Regions from separate parts of the Streptomyces sp. RGM 3693 genome, predicted to be linked through region 3. Evidence: riboswitches for the same ligand, from Rfam matches in the RefSeq annotation. Region 3 holds a riboswitch; each other region holds the start of a gene.
What was found. Region 3 has a riboswitch for magnesium ahead of ACO0M4_RS11180 (NRAMP family divalent metal transporter). Riboswitches for the same ligand answer to the same signal wherever they lie in the genome.
Positions count from the first base shown of each region.

Region 1 (7,397 bases), on a different contig from region 3:
GCAGGGTGCGGTTCGGGTTCTGCCGAAGGCTGGTGGTGATCAGTTTGACCAGGGGGATCTCCAGTGCGGCGGGGGCGAAGATCGCCTTGGACTGCTGGACGTCGGCGTCGGCGAAGGCGGTGCCGCGTTCGGTGAGGACGAGGTCGTCCTGGCTGATTTTGGCCAGGCCGAGGAGGTCGAGGGCGTCGACGATGGGCAGGATGTCGTCGATCTCCAGGCCGAGTTCTTCGGCGAGGTCGGCGAGGTCGCAGCGGCCTCCTCGGTGGTCGACCATTTCGGCGAGGCCGGAGAGGGCGTCGACGCTGGTGGTGGGCAGCGGGGTGTTGGCGTAGGTGCGCTTCTCGCGTTCCATGGCCTCGGTGCGGCCGGGGAGGCGGGTTTCCTTGGGGCGGCCGGTCATGGTGCGGTAGACGCGGTCGATGAGGTCCTCGAAGGCGGCCGCGTCGCGGTCGCGGGGGCGGTCGAGGGCGACGTCGAAGGTTTCGCGGATGGTGCCGGGGCGGGAGCCGAGGACGACGATGCGGTCGGCCATCAGGACGGCCTCTTCGATGTTGTGGGTGACCAGGACGATGGCGCGGGTGGGGAACTGGCCCGATTCCCACAGTTCCAGCAGTTCGCCGCGGAGGTTCTCGGCGGTGAGGACGTCGAGGGCGGAGAAGGGTTCGTCCATCATCAGCACGTCGGGTTCGACGACGAGGGCGCGGGCGAAGCCGACGCGCTGGCGCATGCCGCCGGAGAGTTCCTTGGGGTAGGCGGATTCGAAGCCGTCGAGGCCGATGAGGTCGATGGCCTGGAGGGCGGCCTTGGCGCGCTGGTCGGTGGGGACGCCGCGGGCTTCGAGGCCGATTTCGACGTTCTGCTGGACGGTGAGCCAGGGCAGCAGGGCGAAGGTCTGGAAGACCATGGCGGTGCCGGGGTTGGCGCCGGTCAGCGGGGTGCCGCGGTAGGCCACGCTGCCGCTGCTGGGTGGGATGAGGCCGGCCAGGCAGCGCAGCAGGGTGGACTTGCCGGAGCCGGACTTGCCGAGCAGAGCGACGATCTCCCCGGCGCGGACGGTGAGGTCGATGCCGGTGAGGACCGGGAGTTCGCCGTCCGCGCCGGCGTAGGACTTGGTCAGGGCCTCGGTGGACAGCAGGACGTCGCCGTCGGCCGGGCGGGTCCGGTGCTGCGTCTGCGGGGTGCCGCCGGTCCGGCGGGTGCGGAGGTTGCGGAGGGCGCTGAGGACCATGGGGGCTCCAAGGCTGTCGGGCGGCGGGTCAGGCGGCGTAGCGGGTTACGGCCAGGCGGTACAGGCGGCGCCAGAAGAGGCGGTTGAGGCCGACGACGTACAGGCTCATCACGGCGACGCCGGCGATCAGGTGCGGGAAGTCGCCGTGGGCGGTGGCGTGGGAGATGTAGGCACCCAGGCCGGTGGCGGTGAGGGTGGTGGCGCCGAACGGGACGATCTCGGAGACGATCGAGGCGTTCCAGGCGCCGCCGGAGGCGGTGATGCCGCCGGTGACGTACGAGGGGAAGATGCCGGGGAGGATCAGTCGCCGCCAGCGTTGCCAGCCGTGGATGCCCAGGTCGTCCATGGCTTCGCGGAGGTCGGTCGGGATGGACATGGCTCCGGCGATGGTGTTGAAGAGGATGTACCACTGGGCGCCCAGCGCCATCAGCAGGACACCGCCGACGTCGAGGGACAGTCCGGTCCTGAGGAAGAACCAGACGGCGAGCGGGAAGAGGAAGTTGGCCGGGAAGCTCGCCAGGACCTGGACCAACGGCTGGGCGATGCGTGTCAGTTTCGGGGAGAAGCCGATCCGGACCCCGATGGGGACCCAGACCAGGGTGGCACCGGCGACCACCACGATCACCCGGGCGAGGGTCGCCAGGCCCAGCAGCAGGGGTTCACCGAAGACGCCGAGCCCGGTGCGGTCGCGCAGGTAGCCGATGAGGTCGATCAGGCCCCAAAGGATCATGCCGCCGGCCACGACGGCGAAGGCGATGTCGCCGGTGCGCTGCCGGCGCCGGTCGGCGAGCAGCGGTCGGTCGTCGGTGCCGAAGATCCGGCCCGCCCGGGCCAGTTCCCGCCCCAGGGGCCGCAGCAGGCGTCCGGCCAGCGCGGGCCAGTGGGAGCGGCGTAGGAAGTCCAGGACGTAGGAGCGCTGGACCTCGCTCGCCTCGGACTGCTCGTTCTTGAACTTCTCCACCCAGGCCGTCAGCGGGCGCCAGAAGAGGAAGTTCACGCCGATGACCATGACGGCCATGGTGACGATCGCCCAGCCGACCTTTCCCAGGTCGCCGTCGGCGATGGCCGCACCGGCGTAGGAGCCGACGCCGGGCAGGGCGTAGTCGCGGTTGTTGACGCTGATGGCCTCGGAGGCGACGAGGAAGAACCAGCCGCCGCCGAAGCTCATCATGCCGTTCCACACCAGTCCGATCGCCCCCGCCGGCAGTTCCACCTTCCAGAAGCGCATCCAGCGGGTGAAGCGGAACGAGCGGGAGAGTTCGTCCAGTTCGCGTGGGAGGGAGGTGAGGGAGTGGTAGAAGCCGAAGGTCATGTTCCACGCCTGCGAGGTGAAGATCGCGAAGATCGACGCGCACTCCAAGCCCAGCATCGAACCGGGGAACAGGGCGATGAACCCGGTCACCGCGACGGTGAGGAAGCCCAGCACCGGCACGGACTGGAGGATGTCCAGGGCCGGGATGAGGATCCGCTCCAATCGGCGGCTGCGGGCGGCGGCGTAGGCGTAGACGAAGGTGAAGACCGTCGAGACCGCGAGCGCGACGAACATCCGCAGCAGGCTGCGTGCGGCGTCGTAGGGCAGTTGGCCGGGGTCGGTGTCGACGTTGACGTGCTGGCCGGTGGCGAAGCGGACCGTGGTGCCCTGGCCCACCCGCAAGGTGGCGTACAGCAGGACCAGCACCGCGGCGGCGACCACCACGTCCACCCAGCTCATTCGGGACATCCGGCCGGCGACCCGGGAGGGCAGGGAGGCCCGCACGACCTCCGGGCGCGTGGGGAACGACGACATCACATCAACCTCCGACCACACTGTGGCCCCGACACCGCCCGCACCGCGCCCGTGGCGGACGGCCATGGTGCGAGTACGGGGCGGATTTCCGGCCCGGCGTGGGAGAAAACAGACAGGGAAGGACGCCTGCCGCAGGGGACGTGCCACGGCGCGTGCGGCGGGATCGAGACGAACGGGCGAGGCGCTACGGGCTTGGCCACGGATGCCGGGTCGATGCCGGGGAGAGTGGCGGACGCGTCAGTGGCTGCCGGTGAGGCAGCGGGGACTGAGGGGGTCTTGACCCATGGCTGCCTCCGTTCCGTGATGCGGTTCCACGGCGCCGGCCAGATGCCGCATCCGAAGTGCGGCGGGACGTGCGCCGTGAGCAGTCTGCCGCTTATTGCATCCATACGCAAATAAACGCGGTGCCGGCATGGTCGTACCCTTGGGGCTATTTGCGCATACGTGCAAATGTATGGATAAGTGCAGGCCAAGGCTTTGGGGGTGCGAGGTCGGTGTCGGAGCGCCCGCCGGCCGTCGGGCGCCGGCTCTACTTGCGTCGATGTGCAAATAGGTGCAGACTCTGAGGCGTTCAAAAGAAGGCACCTCGTTCGGTGAGGCGTCTGCAACGGACACAGGCCACTGACCCCACGACGTCGAGAGACGCCCAGGGTCAGGACAGGTCTCCCCGGCCCAAGGGGTGACCCCAAGTGGCTTCCCCCGTGGGGGATCACGCCGTGCAGTGCCAAAGCTCTGACGAGTTGGGGTGTACCGGTCGGGTTGACCGGTCCGCTCCTTGCCGAGTCGTACGGCGCCCCCGCGCGCCCCGGCCGGGAGGAGGCGAGAGACATGGACCGCGGTCCTCATAGTCCGGGCCACAGTAGGCCCGACCTCCGCCTGCCCTCGCTCCGTCCCGGCACGCGGTAACCACCCTCTGCGCGCTCCTCGCGCCCCTGCCCCGGCACCCGTGCGGCCTGCCGCCGCCGCGGGTCGTCGGCCTGCGCGCTGAGGGCAACGGGTTGCCCCCGCTTGCCCAAAACCTCCCCCTCGGGGGAACGGGAGGCCCTGCCATGACCGAAACCGCGCTCAGCAATCCGACCACTCCGGCACCGCGCGCCGCCGTCCTCGACGACGCCCACGTCGGCGACATCCGCGGCGCCCTGGGCACCATCAAGCAGGACGACACCGCCCCGCGCCACGGCCTGTCCGCGAAGCTCAAGACCCTGCTCGCCATCATCGGTCCCGGCCTGATCGTGATGGTCGGCGACAACGACGCCGGCGCCTTCGGCACCTACACCCAGGCCGGCCAGAACTACGGCACCCGCCTGCTGTGGACCCTGCTGCTGCTCGTCCCGGTCCTGTACGTCAACCAGGAGATGGTGCTCCGGCTGGGTGCCGTCACCGGGGTGGGGCACGCCCGGCTCATCCTGGAACGGTTCGGGAAGTTCTGGGGCGCGTTCTCGGTCATCGACCTGTTCCTGCTCAACGCGCTGACCATCGTCACCGAGTTCATCGGCGTGACCCTCGCCGTCGGCTACCTCGGACTGCCGAAGACCGCCAGTGTGCTGGTCGCCGCCGCGGTGGTGATCGTTGCTGCCTCCACCGGGTCCTTCCGCCGCTTCGAACGCACCGCGGTCCTGCTGTGCCTGGGCTCCCTGCTGCTGATCCCGATCTACTTCATCGCCCACCCCGCCACCTCGCAGATGGCGCACGACTTCGTCGTCCCCGGCCTGCCGGCCCACTCCCAACTCTCCGACGTCATGCTGCTGATCATCGCGATCGTCGGCACGACCGTGGCGCCCTGGCAGCTCTTCTTCCAGCAGTCCTACGTCATCGACAAGCGCATCACCCCGCGCTTCATGCGCTACGAGAAGGCCGACCTGTGGCTCGGCATCGTCATCGTGGTCATCGGCGCGGCGGCGATGATGGGCTTCACCGCGGTCACGTTCGCCGGTACCGGCGGCTTCGGGAAGTTCGACGACGCGGCGGGCGTCGCACACGGCCTGGAGGCGTACGCGGGCAAGACCGCCGGCGTGCTCTTCGCCATCGCGCTGCTCGACGCCTCGATCATCGGCGCCTCGGCGGTTTCGCTGTCCACGGCCTACGCGCTCGGCGACGTCCTGGGCCTCAAGCACTCCCTGCACCGCGGCATCAAGGGCGCCAAGGGCTTCTACGCCGTCTTCGCCGGCCTCATCCTCACCGCCGCGATCATCGTGATCATCCCCGGCTCCCCGCTGGGCCTGCTCACCGAAGGCGTCCAGACCCTCGCCGGCGTCCTGTTGCCCTCCGCCTCGGTCTTCCTGCTCCTGTTGTGCAACGACCGTGCCGTACTGGGCCCGTGGGTCAACGGCAAGGCCATGAACGTCTTCACCTCCTTCGTGGTCGCCGTCCTCGTCACCCTCTCCGTCATCCTGACCGCCGCCGTCCTCTTCCCCGACCTCACCTCCGCCGCGATCCTCGACATCATGGCGATCTGCGGCGTCGCCGGCCTGCTCGCCCTCGGCTACGCGGAACTGCGCCGTCGACGCAAGGGCTGGAGAAGCAGCGGCCGGCCCATCGACCGCACCGGCAGGGAAACCTGGCGGATGCCCCCGCTGGACCAACTGCCGGCCCCCGTCCTCTCCACCGGCCGCAAGGTCGGCCTGACCGCCCTGCGCACCTATCTGCTGGTCGCCATGGCCCTGGTGATCGTCCGCATCGTCCAACTCGCCATGGGCGCCTGACCACCCACCCGATCAGGTGGCGGCGGGTCCTCCCCACCCGCCGCCACCGAAACCCCCGTACGAAGAAGGGAGGGCCCATGCGCCTGCTCCCGCACCTCACCGGCCCCCGACCCATCGCGTCGCCCCTATGCCCCCGCCCCACCACCAACCACCGTCCCGGCCCGCGCCCCACCGGCCACATCTGCCCGCGGATCCGTTTGACCCTGCACGACGGCACCGAGCGGGACTACCTCCTCGACGGGCCGAGCAACTGCCCGCGCCCCCAGGGCCCGCACGCCACGTACGAACCGCGAGTACACCTCGCGTACGTCCTCGCCCGCCAGGGCCATGACGCCCGCTGGCTCGCCCGTTTCGCCGACCTGCCGCTGCCGGCCGCCGAGCGCGTCACCGAAGCCGCCGCCCGGGCCAGCCGCACCTGATACGGCCCGTGCGCCGCACGGGGCCCATCAGGTCCGCACGGGCGCGGTAAGCCCGCACACCGCCGAACCGTTCGCCCACCCGCGGCCAGTCCGCCTGGACTGCCGCGCCACTCTACGGAGGTGACTCCCACATGTCCGTCTTCACCGCTGTCCACATCCGCCACACCGCCACTGCCGTCCACGGCCGGAACACCGGCCACAGCATCCTCGGCGCGCTCGCCATCGTGGTCCGACGCATCGCCGACAGCCCCCTCGACGGCCCCGTACTGCATACGCTCCGCGGCCTGACGACCGTGCCCGAGCCCACCCCCGAGGAGCGCCCCGCCCGCCCACACGCCCACTGGCACACCGTCCTGGACCCCCAGGGCCGTCGGCGCCTCGAAGCGCACTGGCACGTGATTCCCTGACTCCCGCCCCCTGCGCACGGAAGACAGCGGTCCGGCAGCCCCTTCCCGCCGGACCGCTTCGGCGCACCGCCGCGCGAACCCCGCACCGCCCGCTGCTGTCTTCACGTCAGTTACCGGAAACCAGAGCCGATACCGCGAGGCGGTCGTCGACGCGGGAGGTGCCCGCGGAGAAGTGCCGGGCTGGAGGGATGGGGAGCACGCCGCCATCCACGGGCAAAAGAGGGATGAGGGCGTGGTGGCTCTCACCGGTGCTGCGGCGTCGATCTGCGGTACGGGTCAGGAAGTCGGGCTGCGAGGGCATTACGCTCGTTCCACGCCGGACCGGCCCCCGACGGTCGGCGATGGTTCGGCGACGTTACGCGCTGCTCTGCTTGCTGAGGACGGGCATGCGACGCGCACTCTGGCGGCCAGCGTCGCCCATCTTTCCTGAACAACCGCGCCCGGCCGTGGAGCCGTGAACGCCCCCTCGTCGGAGGGGGCGTTGTTGCCTTACTTGGCTGCGCGCTTCTTGCGTGCTGGCTTCGAAATAGGAGCCTCGGACTCGCGTGCGCCGGCTACGAATGGCTTGACGGCTTCTTGAAGCCTGGCCACGTTTTCGGCGCCAAGGTCAGCCTCATACCACTTGAGATCAAGGATCTGACGGATGCCGATCTGCTTCGTGCCGTCTTCGTTCATCTCCTCGGTTTCGTACTCCTCGTCCACCATCGCAGGCACAGCGAACCGGACCGTCGAGACGCCGTCCGTTACCTCGGGATTGAGGTCATCCTGGAGAATCGATCGCCAGTAAGTCGCCTTCTTGATGATCTGGTTGCCGACCGGAATGGGAGTGATTACCTCCTGAACACCCGGCTCGCC
Region 1 is NZ_JBMPPQ010000003.1:932,891-940,287, reverse strand. It holds gene ACO0M4_RS32595 (nitrate/sulfonate/bicarbonate ABC transporter ATP-binding protein) at 1-1,228, opposite strand, end outside; gene ACO0M4_RS32590 (ABC transporter permease) at 1,257-3,014, opposite strand; M-box (ykoK) riboswitch at 3,593-3,766, shown strand; gene ACO0M4_RS32585 (NRAMP family divalent metal transporter) at 4,064-5,716, shown strand; gene ACO0M4_RS32580 (hypothetical protein) at 5,794-6,135, shown strand; gene ACO0M4_RS32575 (hypothetical protein) at 6,267-6,542, shown strand; gene ACO0M4_RS32570 (hypothetical protein) at 7,032-7,397, opposite strand, start outside.
Region 1: another riboswitch for magnesium. It lies ahead of ACO0M4_RS32585 (NRAMP family divalent metal transporter); the one in region 3 lies ahead of ACO0M4_RS11180 (NRAMP family divalent metal transporter).

Region 2 (7,397 bases), on a different contig from region 3:
TCACCACCGCCTGGTGGACGCCCTCGCCACCGTCACCGACGCCCCGTGGACCTGCACCTTCGTCGGCGGCACCCGGCACGCCCCGGACTGTGTCACGCAACTCCAGGCACAGATAGGTCAGTTGGGTCTGGAGAGCCGGATCCGGGTCGCCGGCCCACGAACCGGCGCGGCACTGGCTGCCCGCTACGCCGCCGCAGATCTGGTGCTGCTCGCCTCGTACGCCGAGACGTACGGCATGGTGCTCACCGAGGCGCTGGCGCGCGGGATCCCGGTGTTGGCGACGGCCGTGGCCGGGGTGCCGGAAGCGGTCGGGCGGGCCCCCGATGGGAGCGTGCCCGGACTGCTGGTCCCGTCGGGCGAGCCGGCCGCCCTGGCAGGGGCGCTGCGCGCCTGGTTCGACGATCCGGAATTGCGGTGCCGGCTGACGGCCGCGGCGCGCGGTCGCCGTGCCATGCTGGAGGGGTGGGAGATGACGTCGCACAGTCTGGCCGGAGCGCTGGAACGGCTGCGGAACGCGCCGTGGAGCCCGTGACGGGGGCGGTCGGCCGACCGCGGTTCTGCCCGCAGTGGCTGGAGTTGCGGGAGCGGGCGGACGCCGCGGCCCGCGCGCCGGAGCTACTGCATCCACTGCGGGACCGGCTCGCCGCGGCCCCCGCTCGGGAACGCACCGACGGCCCCGACGGCCTGGTGATCCGCGACCTGGGCTGCGGTACGGGCTCGATGGGGCGCTGGCTCGCGGTCCGGCTGCCCGGCCCCCAGCACTGGGTCCTCCAGGACCACGACGCGGCCCTGCTCGCCCGGGCCGCCGGCCGGATGCCGTCAACCGCCGCCGACGGCCGGCCCGTTACGTCCACCACCGCCTGCGGCGACCTGGCCGCCCTGACCGCCGCCGTCCTCGCCGGGACGTCCCTGGTGACCGCCTCCGCGCTGCTCGACCTGCTCACCCGCGACGAGCTGGAGACCGTCGTCGCGGCCTGTGCGGGCGCCGGCTGCCCGGCGCTGCTGGCGCTCTCGGTCACCGGCCGGGTCGAACTCACCCCGGCCGACCCCCTCGACGCCGAGATCTCCGCCGCGTTCAACGCCCACCAGCGCCGGACGGAGGGCGGCCGCCGGCGCCTGGGGCCGGACGCGGTCGCGGTGGCCGTCGAGGCGTTCACCCTGCGCGGTGCGCGGGTGCTGACCCGGCCCAGTCCCTGGCGGCTGGGCGGGCCCGAGTGCGGGCTGGCCGAGCGGTGGTTGCGGGGCTGGGTGGCCGCCGCCCGGGAGGAGCGGCCGGAGCTGGCCGCCGAGGCCGACCGGTATCTGCGGCGGCGCCTGGAGGTGTGCGCGGCGGGGGAACTGGGGGTCACGGTGCACCACACCGACCTGCTGGCGCTCCCCGATCCGGCCGGGATCCCCACTCCCCGCCTCAACTGATGAAGCGTCAGGCATGGTCCTGGCTCCGCATGTCGGGCGGATTGGCGATCCTGGCGGCCCTGTTGTGGCACCTGGGTTCCGGGGCCTTCCTGGACGGACTGCGCCGGATCGACGCCGGCACCCTGCTCGGCGCCGTGGGCATCGGGGTGCTGACGACCGTGTGCAGCGCCTGGCGGTGGTGTCTGGTCGCCCGCGGCCTGGGCCTGCGGCTACGGCTGGGGCGGGCGGTGGCGGACTACTACCGGGCGCTGTTCCTCAACGCGGCACTGCCCGGCGGTGTGCTCGGCGACGTCCACCGGGCGGTGCACCACGGCCGGGCCGCCGGGGACGTGGGGCGCGGCGTGCGCGCCGTCGTCCTGGAGCGGGCCGCCGGACAAGTGATCCTGCTCGTGGCCGGGGCCGGGGTGCTCGCCGTCCGGCCGTCGCCGGTGCGCGGGGCGGTCGCCCGGGCGCTCACCACCCCGGCGGCCGGGCTGGTGCTCGTGGTGCTCGCGGCCGGTGTTCTCGGGGCCGTGTCGCTCGGCCGGGCCCGCCGGCGCCGGGGCGGTCCGGCCGCTCGGACCGGCGGCGGGCTGCGGACCGCGCTGACCGAGGCCCGGCGGGTCATGGCGAGGCGCTGGCCGGGCGTCGTCGGGTCGTCGGCGGCCGTCCTCGTCGGCTACGTGGGCACGTTCCTGCTGGCGGCCCGGGTCGCCGGGGTACGGGCGCCGGCCGCCGACCTGGTGCCGCTGGTGGTGCTGGCGCTGCTGGCCATGGCCCTGCCGCTGAACGTCGGCGGCTGGGGACCCCGGGAGGGCGTCGCGGCCTGGGCCTTCGCCGCCGCCGGGCTGGGTGCCGGACAGGGGCTGGCCACCGCCGTCGTGTACGGGGTGCTCGTCCTGGCCGCGAGTCTGCCCGGCGCCGGGGTGCTGCTGGTCCGCTGGGGCACCGGGCTGCGGAACGCCCGCCGCCGGCCACCCAGTCCGCGCCGTCCGCCGTGTCCGCCGCGTCGCGGGGGTCGGTCGCCTTCTGTCCGTACGGCGGTCGTCGAACGGTCCGCGGACGGGTGAGCGGCCGGCGCGGTGCGGTCTGCGAGGGAGGGGCGGCGGAGGAGAGGGCGGCGGCCCGGTCGACCGGATCCGGTCGAATTTCCCTGGTTCAGCATCTACACATAAAGGCGACATAAGAGCAAAATAAGGATGAGTGGTCGATGCCACGTGATGCGGCCCCGACGCGTGACCGAAGGAGGCGAGTCGTATGGCCGACGTCTCACACCCCAGGGGAGATCTCGCTGGTCACCCTGACGTTTCCGAGATGAGGGCCCGGTTCGAGCGGACGCTCGGCGGGCGGGACGTGGTGTTCGTCGACGGGCCGGTGTTCCTGGTCGGTCTGTACTGCGCGGCATCACCCTGGATCGTGCACTACACGGCCTCGCAACCGGCGCTGGTGAACCACAACCTCATCGTCGGCATCGCGATCGCCCTGCTGGCGATCGGGTTCACCGTCACTCCGGAACGCATGTACGGCCTGAGCGGCGCGATGTGCGCGATCGGCGCCTGGATGATCGTGTCGCCTTGGATCGTTGGACGCGGTCCTGACATGGGGGTCATCTGGAACAACATCGCCATCGGCGCCCTGACCCTGCTGCTGGGTGCGCTGTGTATCGCCGTGGCATCGAGGAGTCGCCGCGTCACGTGAGGCGCGCTCCCGCGGGGGCGCGTGAAAACCACCGGCCCGCTTGCCCTTCGGAGTCCCCAAGCGACGGCAAGCGGGCCGGGCACGTCCGGCGGCGTACGGGCGGTCCCCATTCGGCTACCGGCGCTGGTCCGGTCCCCGTCCGGCTACCGGCGGTGGTCGCGGCCGGAGGTGGCGGAGCGGGGTGGTGTGAAGTGTTGTCCGGCCAGTCCGGCCAGCACCAGTCCGCCGGCCAGGAGCAGTCCGTGCGCCAGGGCCACGCCGGTGACCAGGACTGCGATTGCGGTGGCCAGTATCAGCCAGACCGCCCAGCGCCGGAACGGTGCCGCGGGAGCCGCCGGTATGCGGACGGGCGGGTAGGGGGCGGCGTCGGGTGGGAGCTGTTCCGCGAGGTCGCGGAGTTGATCGTCGTCGGGGGACAGGGAGGGTCCCTCCTCTCCCGGGTGGTGCTGCCGGTCACGCCGAACGGGCAGGGTGGTGGATGGGGCATTGCATCGAAGATCGGGCCGACAGGGCCCGAGGTGTGGTGCGCAACGGCACTCAGGCGTTGTTGTGCCCTGCCGGGCCCCGTGCGTAACGCCGTTGACCGGACATCACCGGAGAGGAGCTCCACCATGTCGGACGACCAGTCGCAGCAGCACCGCCCGCACCCGGAACCCCAGCAGTACCGGCGTGCGGACGAGGTCCGGGACGCCCTCGTCAAGCTCACCTACGGCGCCATGGCGACGGCGACATCACCGACGCCGTCTCGGAGATCATCTGGACCGGCGGCAAGATTGACCCCCGCAATTACCAGGACTTCACCGTCGCTTTCGGGCAACTGCTCACCGGAGCCAGCCAGTTGGCCTTTAAGGCGTTGCAGACCTACTCCGACGGCAAGATCGTCCGCTGGATCGAGGCGAAGCGGCCCGGCCAGCCCGAGCCGGAGAACCCGGCCCCGACGCTGAAGCTCACCGCGGCGGCCCCCGACGACGCGCCGACTGCGGCACCGAAGACTCCGACGGCCGCGCCCGCGAACGCCCACGACTCCACGGCCCGGAATCTGGGCATCGCGGGCCTGGCGGTCGGCGTCCTCGGCCTGGCCCGCTCCCGTGCCGGCAAGCAGGAGCGCGGGGCATAGCCCATGCGATGCCCGGTGGGTGACCGGCAATCCCGGAAGCTCACCGGACACCGCCCCCGATCTACCGACCAGACCGGGGGAGTAAAGAGAAGGAGGACTGGCTGCGGCCCCTGCCGGAGCCAGTCCTCCTTCATGTTCTGAGCCAGGAACTCTCGGTTCCATGGGAGTCCTCGGGCGTCGGAAGAGAGGGCCGGACAGAAGTTTCATGGGAAAACCGTCCCGGGCTGATGGGGCGGTCGGCGCTGTCGCCGCTGGTGGCCGGGGTGTGCAGCTGCCAGCGCAGATCACGCACCTGGGGTTCGCGTGTCAGCCGGACGGCCAGTCGTTCCAAGGCAGCGGCGGCGGGACTGTCCGCGGTGAGCGTCATCTGCAGGAGCACATGGACGCTGCCGTCCGACTGGATGGTGTGGAGACTGTGCAGACGCGTGTCGGTGTCTGCGAATGCGAGGAAGCACAGGGCGCGTATCTTCTTCTCGACGCGGCGGTCGCACACGGCCTGGAGCGTGCAGTGCGTCAGCACAGGGCACACAACGGTCCTGGGGCGCCGGTGGAGCAGGCGGTGCAGGAGATTCATGCGGGCACCTCCCGAGCGGGTCGGCCAATGGAGCGTGTTCGGTGGGGAGTTGACGGGCCGGCACAGCCGCTCTGTGCTTCCTGCGCAGGCGTCTCCCGCAGCGGAGACGGTGGTGGTGTCGGCCTTCTGAGGGGCGGGGGAGGTTGGGTGCGCAGCAGCGATCCCCTGCGAGGGCGCAGCACGGCGACCCGGCACGGCCGGTGGCCGCATGGGTGTGGGGGAGGGGCGCCTACAGCGCGCAGGGGAGGCGGTTACCGCGTACCGGAGGTCGGAGAAGACATACGAATGCGGGCCGACTGTGGCCCGGACTTCTGGAGTGGCCGTCCATGTCTCTCGCCTCCTTGCGGCCGGGACGCACGAGCGCCGGACGGACACGACAAAGCGCGGACCGGCCCACCATGGCTGGTTCACCCCAGCTCGTCAGAGCTTTGGACACTCCACGGCGCAATCCCCGTGCCGGGGAAGCGACTTGGGGTCACCCCTTGGGCCGGGGAGACCTGTCCTGAACCTAGGCGTCTCTTGACGTCATGGGGCCAGTGGCCGGTGACCGTGCAGACGCCTCACCGAACGAGGTGTCTGAATTCATTCGTTTCCAACGGCCAATAAACCTACCCTCGCTCTTGCCTGATCGTGCAAGCCCTTGACGCAACCTTGACCGCGGCCTCTGCGGGCGGCGCACGGCACGGGATCAGTGGTCGTCCCAGTGCCCGTCGTGCAGGGCGTGGCGGTGCCCGTCGTGGACGTAATCCACATGGTCGGCGTGCGGTATGGCGACGTGGCCGCATCCGGGCCGGTGCTGGTGGTCGTGGTCCTGGTGGACCGTGTGGCCTGTGGGCTCGCACTCGTCGGCGTGGTCGTCATGGATCCGGTGCACGTGCCCGTCGTGTACGTAGTCGACGTGGTCGTCGTGCGGGACGGCGACGTGCCCGCATCCCGCCCCGTGCTGGTGCGTGTGGTTCGTGTGAGAAGTGTGCGCACTGGTCAGCATGGCAAACCCTGCTCTCTCCCCCCGCGTCAACGGATCTCTTCCGACGGGAGAGCCTGCACCTTCAGTGTTAACCAAGCTTGGCATTCGCAAAAGTCGCCGGAGGTCGGCCGGAATCAGGGTGGTTCCGATCCCCGGTGCACTCCGCGGGCACAAATAGACATGGAATTCATTTTCATCTAGCGTGGGCGGAACCGCTGCTGAGCCGTGGACGCAGAGCACCGGCTCACCGGCATGTGACCGCACTGCCTGCCTGTGCCTTCGCCGGACGGACTCACAGAAGCGAGCTCACAGAAGCGAGCTCACGGAAGCGAGGAACCACCACGATCAGCAGGAACGCGTCAACACACTGTGGCTCCGGGTGCGTTCGCCCATGCATGCGGCTCGGTGCTCAAGACGTCCGTCGAGGAGATCCCATGCCATTGCCCGGCCAGCTGTCAGCGCGACCGCCGCAGTTCCCCGAACTGAAGGAGGCCGTGCGGCGTCTGCTCGGCCTCGACGAGGACAGCGCCGTGGTGATCCGCCAACTCGCCTGCACCGAGCCTGGTTGCCCGCCGCTTGAGACGGTCATCGCCGTCCTGCCGATGGACGGCCCCGCCCGCCGCTGGACCCTGCACCGCCCGGCCGACCAGGTCACCGAGGGCGACCTGTGCCGCCTGCTCGCCACCGCACCCGAAGGAGCCTGACCCGTCATGACCGACACCGCCGACCGGACACCGCAGGCCGTAGAAACCGCCGACGCCGTGGACGACCGCGTCCCCGTGACCGTACTGACCGGGTTCCTCGGCTCGGGCAAGACCACCCTGCTCAATCGCATCCTCACCGAGCAGCACGGCCTGCGAGTCGCCGTCATCGAGAACGAGTTCGGCGAGGTCGGCATCGACGACGCCCTCGTCCTGGACGCCGAAGAAGAGATCTTCGAGATGAACAACGGCTGCATCTGCTGCACCGTGCGCGGCGATCTCATCCGCATCCTGGGCGCGTTGATGCGCCGCCGGGAGAAGTTCGACCACATCCTGATCGAGACCACCGGCCTCGCCGACCCCGCACCCGTCGCCCAGACCTTCTTCATGGACGACGAGATCGCCGCCCAGCTGCGCTTGGACGCCATCGTCACCCTCGTCGACGCCGCCCACGTCCTGCAGCACCTGGACGAGGTGAAGCCCGAAGGCGTGGAGAACGAGGCCGTCGAGCAGATCGCCTTCGCCGACCGGATCGTGCTCAACAAGACCGACCTCGCCGACGAGGCCACCGTCGCGGAGGTCGTCTCGCGCATCCACGCGATCAACACCGGCGTCCAGATCATCCCCGCCCAGCGCGCCGAGATCGACCTGCAACAGGTCCTGGACGTCGGCGCATTCGACCTCGACCGCGTGCTCAGGGACGACCCGTCCTTCCTCACCGAGACCGAGCACCAGCACGACACCACCGTCACCTCCGTCGGCATCGACCTGCCCGGCGAACTCGACGAGGACCGGCTCAACCAGTGGCTCGGCACCCTGCTGCGCACCAAGGGCGTCGACATCTTCCGCTCCAAGGGCATCCTGGCCATCGCGGGCGCCCCCAAGCAGTACGTGTTCCAGGGGGTGCACATGCTGCTGGTCGGCGAGTTCGGCCGCGACTGGAAC
Region 2 is NZ_JBMPPQ010000003.1:1,358,255-1,365,651, reverse strand. It holds gene ACO0M4_RS34435 (glycosyltransferase family 4 protein) at 1-532, shown strand, start outside; gene ACO0M4_RS34430 (SAM-dependent methyltransferase) at 529-1,416, shown strand; gene ACO0M4_RS34425 (lysylphosphatidylglycerol synthase transmembrane domain-containing protein) at 1,416-2,465, shown strand; gene ACO0M4_RS34420 (SPW repeat protein) at 2,653-3,093, shown strand; gene ACO0M4_RS34415 (DUF1775 domain-containing protein) at 3,683-4,210, shown strand; gene ACO0M4_RS34410 (hypothetical protein) at 4,341-4,784, opposite strand; M-box (ykoK) riboswitch at 5,189-5,363, opposite strand; gene ACO0M4_RS34405 (hypothetical protein) at 5,473-5,772, opposite strand; gene ACO0M4_RS34400 (hypothetical protein) at 6,186-6,455, shown strand; gene ACO0M4_RS34395 (CobW family GTP-binding protein) at 6,462-7,397, shown strand, end outside.
Region 2: another riboswitch for magnesium. It lies ahead of ACO0M4_RS34410 (hypothetical protein); the one in region 3 lies ahead of ACO0M4_RS11180 (NRAMP family divalent metal transporter).

Region 3 (7,397 bases):
GAGCGGGAGAGCCTGCCGGGGGTGCCGAGAACCCTCCGCTCAGGGCGTCCGGGTTTCCGGCTTTTCGGGTTCCCGTAGTCCGGTGTTCAGGGATTGCGGGCCATTCCGTCTCCGTTCGTGATCTTCTTCGCTCGCAACGGGCGGCAGGGGAAGGTGCCGGAGTGGGGTGTCGGATGGGGAAGGTGGGGCGTTCCGGAGGGTCCCTGGCAGGTGAAAGCGGCGTGCGCGCAGAATTTTCACGGCTTCTTAACGGAACGTTTCTTCCGGGGTGTTGGGAAAGGTTCGGCCCGGGAAACGACCGGGATCGTGGGATGGGTAAATCCAGCCACCACAATTCTCCCTCTGGTGGCTGGATTTACCGGCTTGGTCAAGCCAGTGCCCGTTGTTCCGGGGCGACTTCGGACTCGTCCAGGTGCCAGTGCAGGTCCCGGACGTCGGGTTCCAGGGAGAGCCGGGCGATGACCTGTTCCAGGGCCTGGGCGAGGTTGCCGGAGACGGTGACCGCGGCGCGGATGCTGGTGGTGTCCTCGGCGTCCCGGCGGGCCCGCAGGCTGATGGGGGTCAGTCCGGACGAGGTCAGCGCCTGGAGCAGGAGGGCGCGGATGTGCGTCTCCGCCCGGCGCTCGCAGACCACGTGCACGGTGGCGTGCACGGCCGCGTCGGGGTCGGACCCGGACGCCGGGGCCCGGTCCAGCAGCCGCCCGGCCGGGCGCAGGACGAGGTGGACGGCGAGCACGGCGAGGGTGCCGAGGACGGCGAATTCGAGCCGTCCGGAGGCGGCCAGTACGCCGACCGCGGCCGAGCACCACAGGGTGGCGGCGGTGTTCAGTCCGCGTACCCCCGCCCCGTCCCGCAGGATCACCCCGCCACCGAGGAAGCCGATACCGGAGACGACGTACGAGGCGACCCGGGTGGGGCTGCCGGAGTCCCCGACGGCGGTGCTGTAGAGGACGAAGAGGGTGGCGCCGGCGGCGACGAGGGCGTTGGTGCGCAGGCCCGCCATCCGGGCGCGCCATTGGCGCTCGACACCGATGAGCGCTCCGCAGGCCACGCCGGTGGCGAGTCGGACCAGGAAGTCGACGACGGTCAGGGTGTGCATGGGAGCACCTCCTCGGAGAGGGCGGGATGGTGGACCGGTACCGGCGGTGGGCCGGAAACCTCAGTGGCCGAGCGCCACTTGGACGAGCTTGACGACGACCAGGACCATGGCGAGCAGCAGATAGGTCCGCAGCGCGGCCAGGCCGACCTTGTGTCCGGTGGAGAAGACCGGTCGGGGCAGCGCCTCCAGGGGCGGCATCCGCCAGTCGTTCCGGCCGGTGCGGTCCACCGGCCGGCCGCCGAACGCCCAGCCCTTGCGGCGGCGCCGCACCTCCGCGTACCCGAGCGCCAGTACCCCGGCCGCGCCGCAGCCGGCCATGAGGGTGAGGATGGTGCTCGCGTCGATGTCCGGGAAGAGGACCGAGGCCGTGAGGATCACCGACAGGGTGACCAGGACGCCGACGACGGCGGCGGTGAAGGCGTTGGTCCGGGGGCCGTTGACCCAGGGGCCGAGCACCGCCCGGTCGTTGCAGAGGAGCAGCAGGAAGACGGAGGCGGAGGGCAGCAGCACCCCGGCCAGGGTCTGTACGCCCTCGGTGAGCAGGCCCAGCGGCGAGCCGGGGATCAGCACGATCGCGGCGGCCGCGGCGACCAGACCCGCGTAGACGGCGTAGAAGCCCTTGGCGCCGCCGACTCCGCGGTGCAGGGAGTGCCGGATGCCAAAGACGTCGCCGATGGCGTAGGCGGTGGACAGGGACACCGCGAAGGCGCCGATGATCGAGGCGTCCAGCAGGGCGATGGCGAACAGCACTCCGGCGAGCTTGCCGGCGTGTGCGGCCAGGCCGTGTGCGATGCCGGCGGTGTCGGTGAAGGCGCCGACGCCCTTGGTGCCGGCGAAGGCGGCGGCGGTGCAGCCCATCAGGGCGGCGGCGCCGAGCACCACGATGGCGATGCCGATCCACAGGTCGGCCTTCTCGTAGGACATGTAGCGCGGGGTGATGCGCTTGTCGATGACGTAGGACTGCTGGAAGAAGAGCTGCCACGGGGCGACGGTGGTACCGACGATGCCGATGATCAGCAGCATCACCGCCGACGGTCCACCGGGTCCGTCGGGGAGGTGCGGGACGACGAAGTCGTGGGCCATCTGTCCGGTGGACGGGTGGACCAGGAAGTAGAGCGGGACGAGCAGCAGCGACGCCGCGCACAGGGCGATGGCGATCCGCTCGAACCGCCGGAACGACCCGGTGAAGGCGGAGGCGATGATCACGGCGGCGGCCAGCAGCACCGCGCCGACCTTGGGCAGCCCGAGGTATCCGGCGGCGAGGGTGATGCCGATGAACTCCGTCACCAGCGTCAGCGCGTTGAGCAGGAACAGGTCGATGACCGAGAACGCGCCCCAGAACTTCCCGAACCGTTCCAGGATGAGCCGGGCGTGCCCCACGCCGGTGACGGCGCCGAGCCGGAGCACCATCTCCTGGTTGACGTAGAGGACCGGGACGAGCAGGAGCAGGGTCCACAGCAGGTGGGTGCCGTAGTTCTGGCCGGCCTGGCCGTAGGTGGTGAAGGCGCCGGCGTCGTTGTCGCCGACCATCACGATCAGGCCGGGGCCGACGACGGCCAGCAGGGTCTTGAGCTTGGCGGACAGGCCCCGGCGCGGGGCGGTGTCGTCGTGCTTGATGGTGCCGAGCGCGCCGCGGATGTCACCGGTGTGCGCGTCGTCGAGCACGGCGGTGGGGTGCGGGGCGGGGACCGTGGAGCGGACGGTGGTCTCGGTCATGGCGACCTTCCAAGTCCCCCGGGCGGGGGAGGTGTTGGGGGCGCGAGGCAGCCATCTTCCCTGCGCGGGCGCGCAGCACGGCGACCCGTGTCGGCGGTGGGCCGTACGGGGGCGTGGTGCGGCGGGGAGGCCGCGCAGGGAAGGTGGCTACCGCGTGCCGGAAGAATGCGAGGGCAGGCGGAAGGGGGGCCGATGATGGCCCGGACTACTGCAATCCATGTCTCTCGCCTCCTTCCGGTCGGGGCGCGTAGGGTGCGCCGTCGTCGATCCGGCAAGGAGCGGACCAGTCCCCATCGACTGGTTCACCCCCACTCGTCAGAGCTTTGGCACGTCACGGCGTAGCCCCGTGCGGGGCAGCCACTTGGGGTCACCCCTTGGGCCGGGGAGACCTGTCCTGATCCGGAGCGTCTCTCGACGGGTGGGATCAGTGGCCTGTGTCCATGACGACGCCTCACCGAACGAGGTGACCGCTGTCGTAAACCTCTAGAAGTGTAGACCCCGCCAGGAGACACTTGCGCAAGTCTGCAAGTTTTTGACCGACTCTTAACCCCGCGACGGGTCCGTCCCGCCGTCCGGGCCGAGCTGCTGGACACCGCACCGACCTCGGGTGAGCATGAGCCGCATGTCCCAGGACCCCGAGCCCGGCAAGGCGGGCGAAGCCGGTACCGAAGCCGAGCGGTTGGACCGCATCGAGGCGTTGTTGGCGCCCGCCGTCGCGGGGGTGGAGGAGGCGGGGCGGCGGCTGCGGCCGGCCTGGCGGCGGGTCACCCGCGGTGAGCCCCGCTGGCCCTCGACGCTCGCGGTGTCGGTGGCGGTGGCCTTGCAGTGGCGGCTGCCGGAGCGGTTGGCGATCCATCCGGAGTGGCTGCTGCCGGGGTTGGAGACCGCGCTGTTGCTCGTGCTGGTGGTGGTCGACCCGTTCCGCATCGAGCGGGTCTCCCGGCTCTACCGGTGGGCGGGGCTGGCGCTGATCGCGATGATCAGCGCGGCGAACGGCTGGTCCGCGGTGCATCTGGTGATCGGTCTGGTGCGCGGTACCGAGGGCGGGGACGCCGGGCCGCTGCTGGCGACCGGCGGCAGCATCTGGGCCACCAACGTCATCGTCTTCGCGCTGTGGTACTGGGAGTGGGACCGCGGCGGCCCGGTCGCCCGGGTCCATGCGGTGCGCCGCTACCCCGACTTCCTCTTCCCACAGATGGCGACGCCAGAGCTGGCCCCGGAGCACTGGGAGCCGCAGTTCGCCGACTATCTGTACCTGTCCTTCACCAACGCCACCGCCTTCAGCCCGACCGACGTGATGCCGTTGACTCGTTGGGCGAAGCTGTTGATGCTGCTCCAGTCGGCGGTGTCGCTGCTGACGGTCGTCCTGGTGGTGGCCCGGGCGGTGAACATTCTCAAGTAGTCCGCGCCGGCTTCCTGTTGGTGGACATCGTGGGGATGTTCCGGGGTGTGACGGGCGCGTTGCGAGGGTATGGCGGTGTCATGACAGCGCGATGAGGGCGCTATGAGAACTCGATGAATAATTGCTCATGTGCGCAATTATTTGGCCAAGGCTTGACCGGTTGGTCCGTAACCGATCCGCATTGTGGCTCTGACCTGCGGTTTTGTGGTTCCGGGGGAGCGGTGCCGAAAACAATCCCCGGCCGGAGTCAATTCTTTCCCACGTCGCGGTCAGGCGTCCGAGCCGCATTCCCAGTGCCACCTGCCCAAGCGGCCGACCGGCACTTTCACAGCATGTTCGATTAGCGGATCTGACAGCCCGGCAGGCGAACCCGTGCCTGGTCAGCGGCATCTCTAGGGGCGAACGTCCGAGGGTCTTCACACCCACCGGCACCGAACAGAGGCATATCGATGTCGTCGCCCCTTCTCGAATCGTCCTTCGAGCCGTCCGAGCCAGTGCCCGAACGGGCCGTATACCGCACCGCCGGCACCCCGGCCCCGCGGACGCTGCTCGACGTGCTCGATGCCACCGCCGTCGCACATCCCCAGGCGATCGCCCTGGACACGGGTTCCGAGGTGATCACCTACCGCGATCTGTGTGCCGAGATCGAACGCCGCGCACGGCAGCTCAGGGACCGTGGGATCGGTCCCGGCGACCGGGTCGGAGTCCGCGTGCCCTCCGGAACCGCCGAGCTGTACCTGTCGATCCTCGCCGTCCTGCGCAGCGGAGCGGCGTACGTACCGGTCGACGCCGACGACCCCGACGAGCGGGCCGCCACCGTCTTCCGGGAGGCCGCCGTCTGCGCCGTCCTCGGCCCGGACGGCCTGCTGCCCGGCCTGTCCCGGCCCGCCGGGGACCCGCGTGGCCCCGGCCTCCAGGACGACGCCTGGATCATCTTCACTTCGGGTTCGACCGGCGCGCCCAAGGGCGTGGCGGTCAGCCACCGTTCCGCCGCCGCCTTCGTCGACGCCGAGGCCGGCCTGTTCTGCCAGGACCGGCCGCTGGGCCCCGGCGACCGGGTGCTGGCCGGGCTGTCCGTCGCCTTCGACGCCTCCTGCGAGGAGATGTGGCTCGCCTGGCGGCACGGCGCCTGCCTGGTGCCCGCCCCCCGCTCGCTGGTCCGGGCCGGCCACGAACTCGGCCCGTGGCTGGTCGAGCGCGGCATCACCGTGGTCTCCACCGTCCCCACCCTCGCCGCACTCTGGCCGGACGAGGCGATGCGCCGGGTCCGACTGCTGATCGTCGGCGGCGAGTCCTGCCCCGCCGGGCTCGTCGACCGCTTCGCCGGGCCCGGCCGCGAGATGTGGAACACCTACGGCCCGACCGAGACCACCGTCGTCGCCTGCGCCGCCCGCCTCCGGCCCGGCCAGCCGGTCCGCATCGGCCTGCCGCTGGAGGGCTGGCAGCTCGCCGTCGTCGACCGGACCGGGCAGCCGGTGCCGTACGGCGCGGAGGGCGAGCTGCTGATCGGCGGCGTCGGCACCGCCCGCTACCTCGACCCCGCCAAGGACGCCGAGCGCTTCCGGCCCGACGACGTCCTGCGCACCGCCCGCGCCTACCGCACCGGCGACCTGGTCCGCGCCGAACCCGAGGGCCTGCTCTTCGTCGGCCGCGCCGACGACCAGATCAAACTCGGCGGCCGCCGGATCGAGCTGGGCGAGATCGACGCCGCCCTGGCCGACCTGCCCGGCGTCCTCGGCGCCGCCGCGGCCGTCCAGACCACCCCGGCCGGCACCCAGGTACTGGTCGGCTACGTCGTCCCCGAACAGCGCTCCGCCGACGGCTCCAGCTTCCAGCAGGACAAGGCCCGCGCGCTGCTCCAGGAACGGCTGCCGGCGCAGCTGGTGCCCGTCCTGGCCGAGATCGAGAGCCTGCCCACCCGGACGTCCGGCAAGGTCGACCGCAAGGCGCTGCCCTGGCCGCTGCCGTCCGCCCCGGTCGACGCCGGCACCGGCGACCCGGCCGCGGCCCTGCGCGGTACCGCCGCCCGCCTCGCCGGCATCTGGGAGGAACTCCTCGGCGTCCGGCCCGGTCCGGACAGCGACTTCGTCTCCCTCGGCGGCACCAGCCTGGTCGCCGCCCGCATGGCGTCCCAGCTCCGCGCCCACCACCCGGGCGTCTCGGTCGCGGACCTCTACCGCAACCCGGTGCTGCGCGACATGGCCGAACACCTCGACTCGCTCGGCGGCCCGGTGGACGAGGTCCGCCCGGTCCGCCCGGTCCCGCGGCGCACCGCCGTCGTCCAATTCCTCGTCCAGACCGGCCTGTACGGCATCGCCGGCCTGCGCGGGCTCGTCGGGCTCGCGCTCGCCGACAACATCCTCGGCTGGCTCGCCCCGCAGGTCTGGGCACCGCACACCGCGTGGTGGCTGATCATCGTCGGCTGGGTGGTCCTCTACAGCGCCCCGATGCGCTGCGCCCTCGGCGCCCTCGGCGCCCGGCTGCTCGCCGGCTCCATCAAGCCCGGTGCCTACCCGCGCGGCGGCGCCACCCACCTTCGCCTGTGGACCGCCGAACGCGTCGTCGCCGCCTTCGGCATCCCCTCGCTGCTCGGTACGCCCTGGGCACGGCTGTACGCCCGGACCCTGGGCTGCACCACCGGGCGCAACGTGTCGCTGCACACCATGCCGCCGGTCACCGGCCTCGCCGAACTCGGCGACGGCTGCAGCGTCGAACCCGAGGCCGACATCTCCGGCTGGTGGCTCGACGGCGACACCCTGCACATCGGTGCGGTCCGCATCGGGGCCGGCGCCCGGGTCGCCCACCGCAGCATGCTGATGCCCGGTGCCGTCGTCGGCCAGGGCGCGGAACTCGCCGCCGGCGGCTGCCTGGACGGCGAGGTCCCCGAGGGCGCCTGCTGGACCGGCTCCCCGGCCCGACCGGCCGGCGCCGCCGAGCGGATCTCCGGCGCCGCGTGGCCCGCCCCGCGCTGGCGGCGTTCGCTCGGCTGGAGCGCCGCCTACGGGCTCTCCCTGCTGGGCCTGCCGCTGCTGGCGCTGCCGTCCACCGCCCCGGCCCTGGTCGGCGCGTACTTCCTGCTCCGCGACAGCGGCACCCTCGCCACCGCGGCGGTCCGCCTGCTGCTGGCCGCACCGGTCTTCGCGATCGTCACCACCGGATGCTCGATGCTGGTGACGGCCG
Region 3 is NZ_JBMPPQ010000001.1:2,614,899-2,622,295, forward strand. It holds gene ACO0M4_RS11175 (MgtC/SapB family protein) at 368-1,099, opposite strand; gene ACO0M4_RS11180 (NRAMP family divalent metal transporter) at 1,160-2,815, opposite strand; M-box (ykoK) riboswitch at 3,115-3,285, opposite strand; gene ACO0M4_RS11185 (hypothetical protein) at 3,438-4,217, shown strand; gene pls (epsilon-poly-L-lysine synthase Pls) at 4,667-7,397, shown strand, end outside.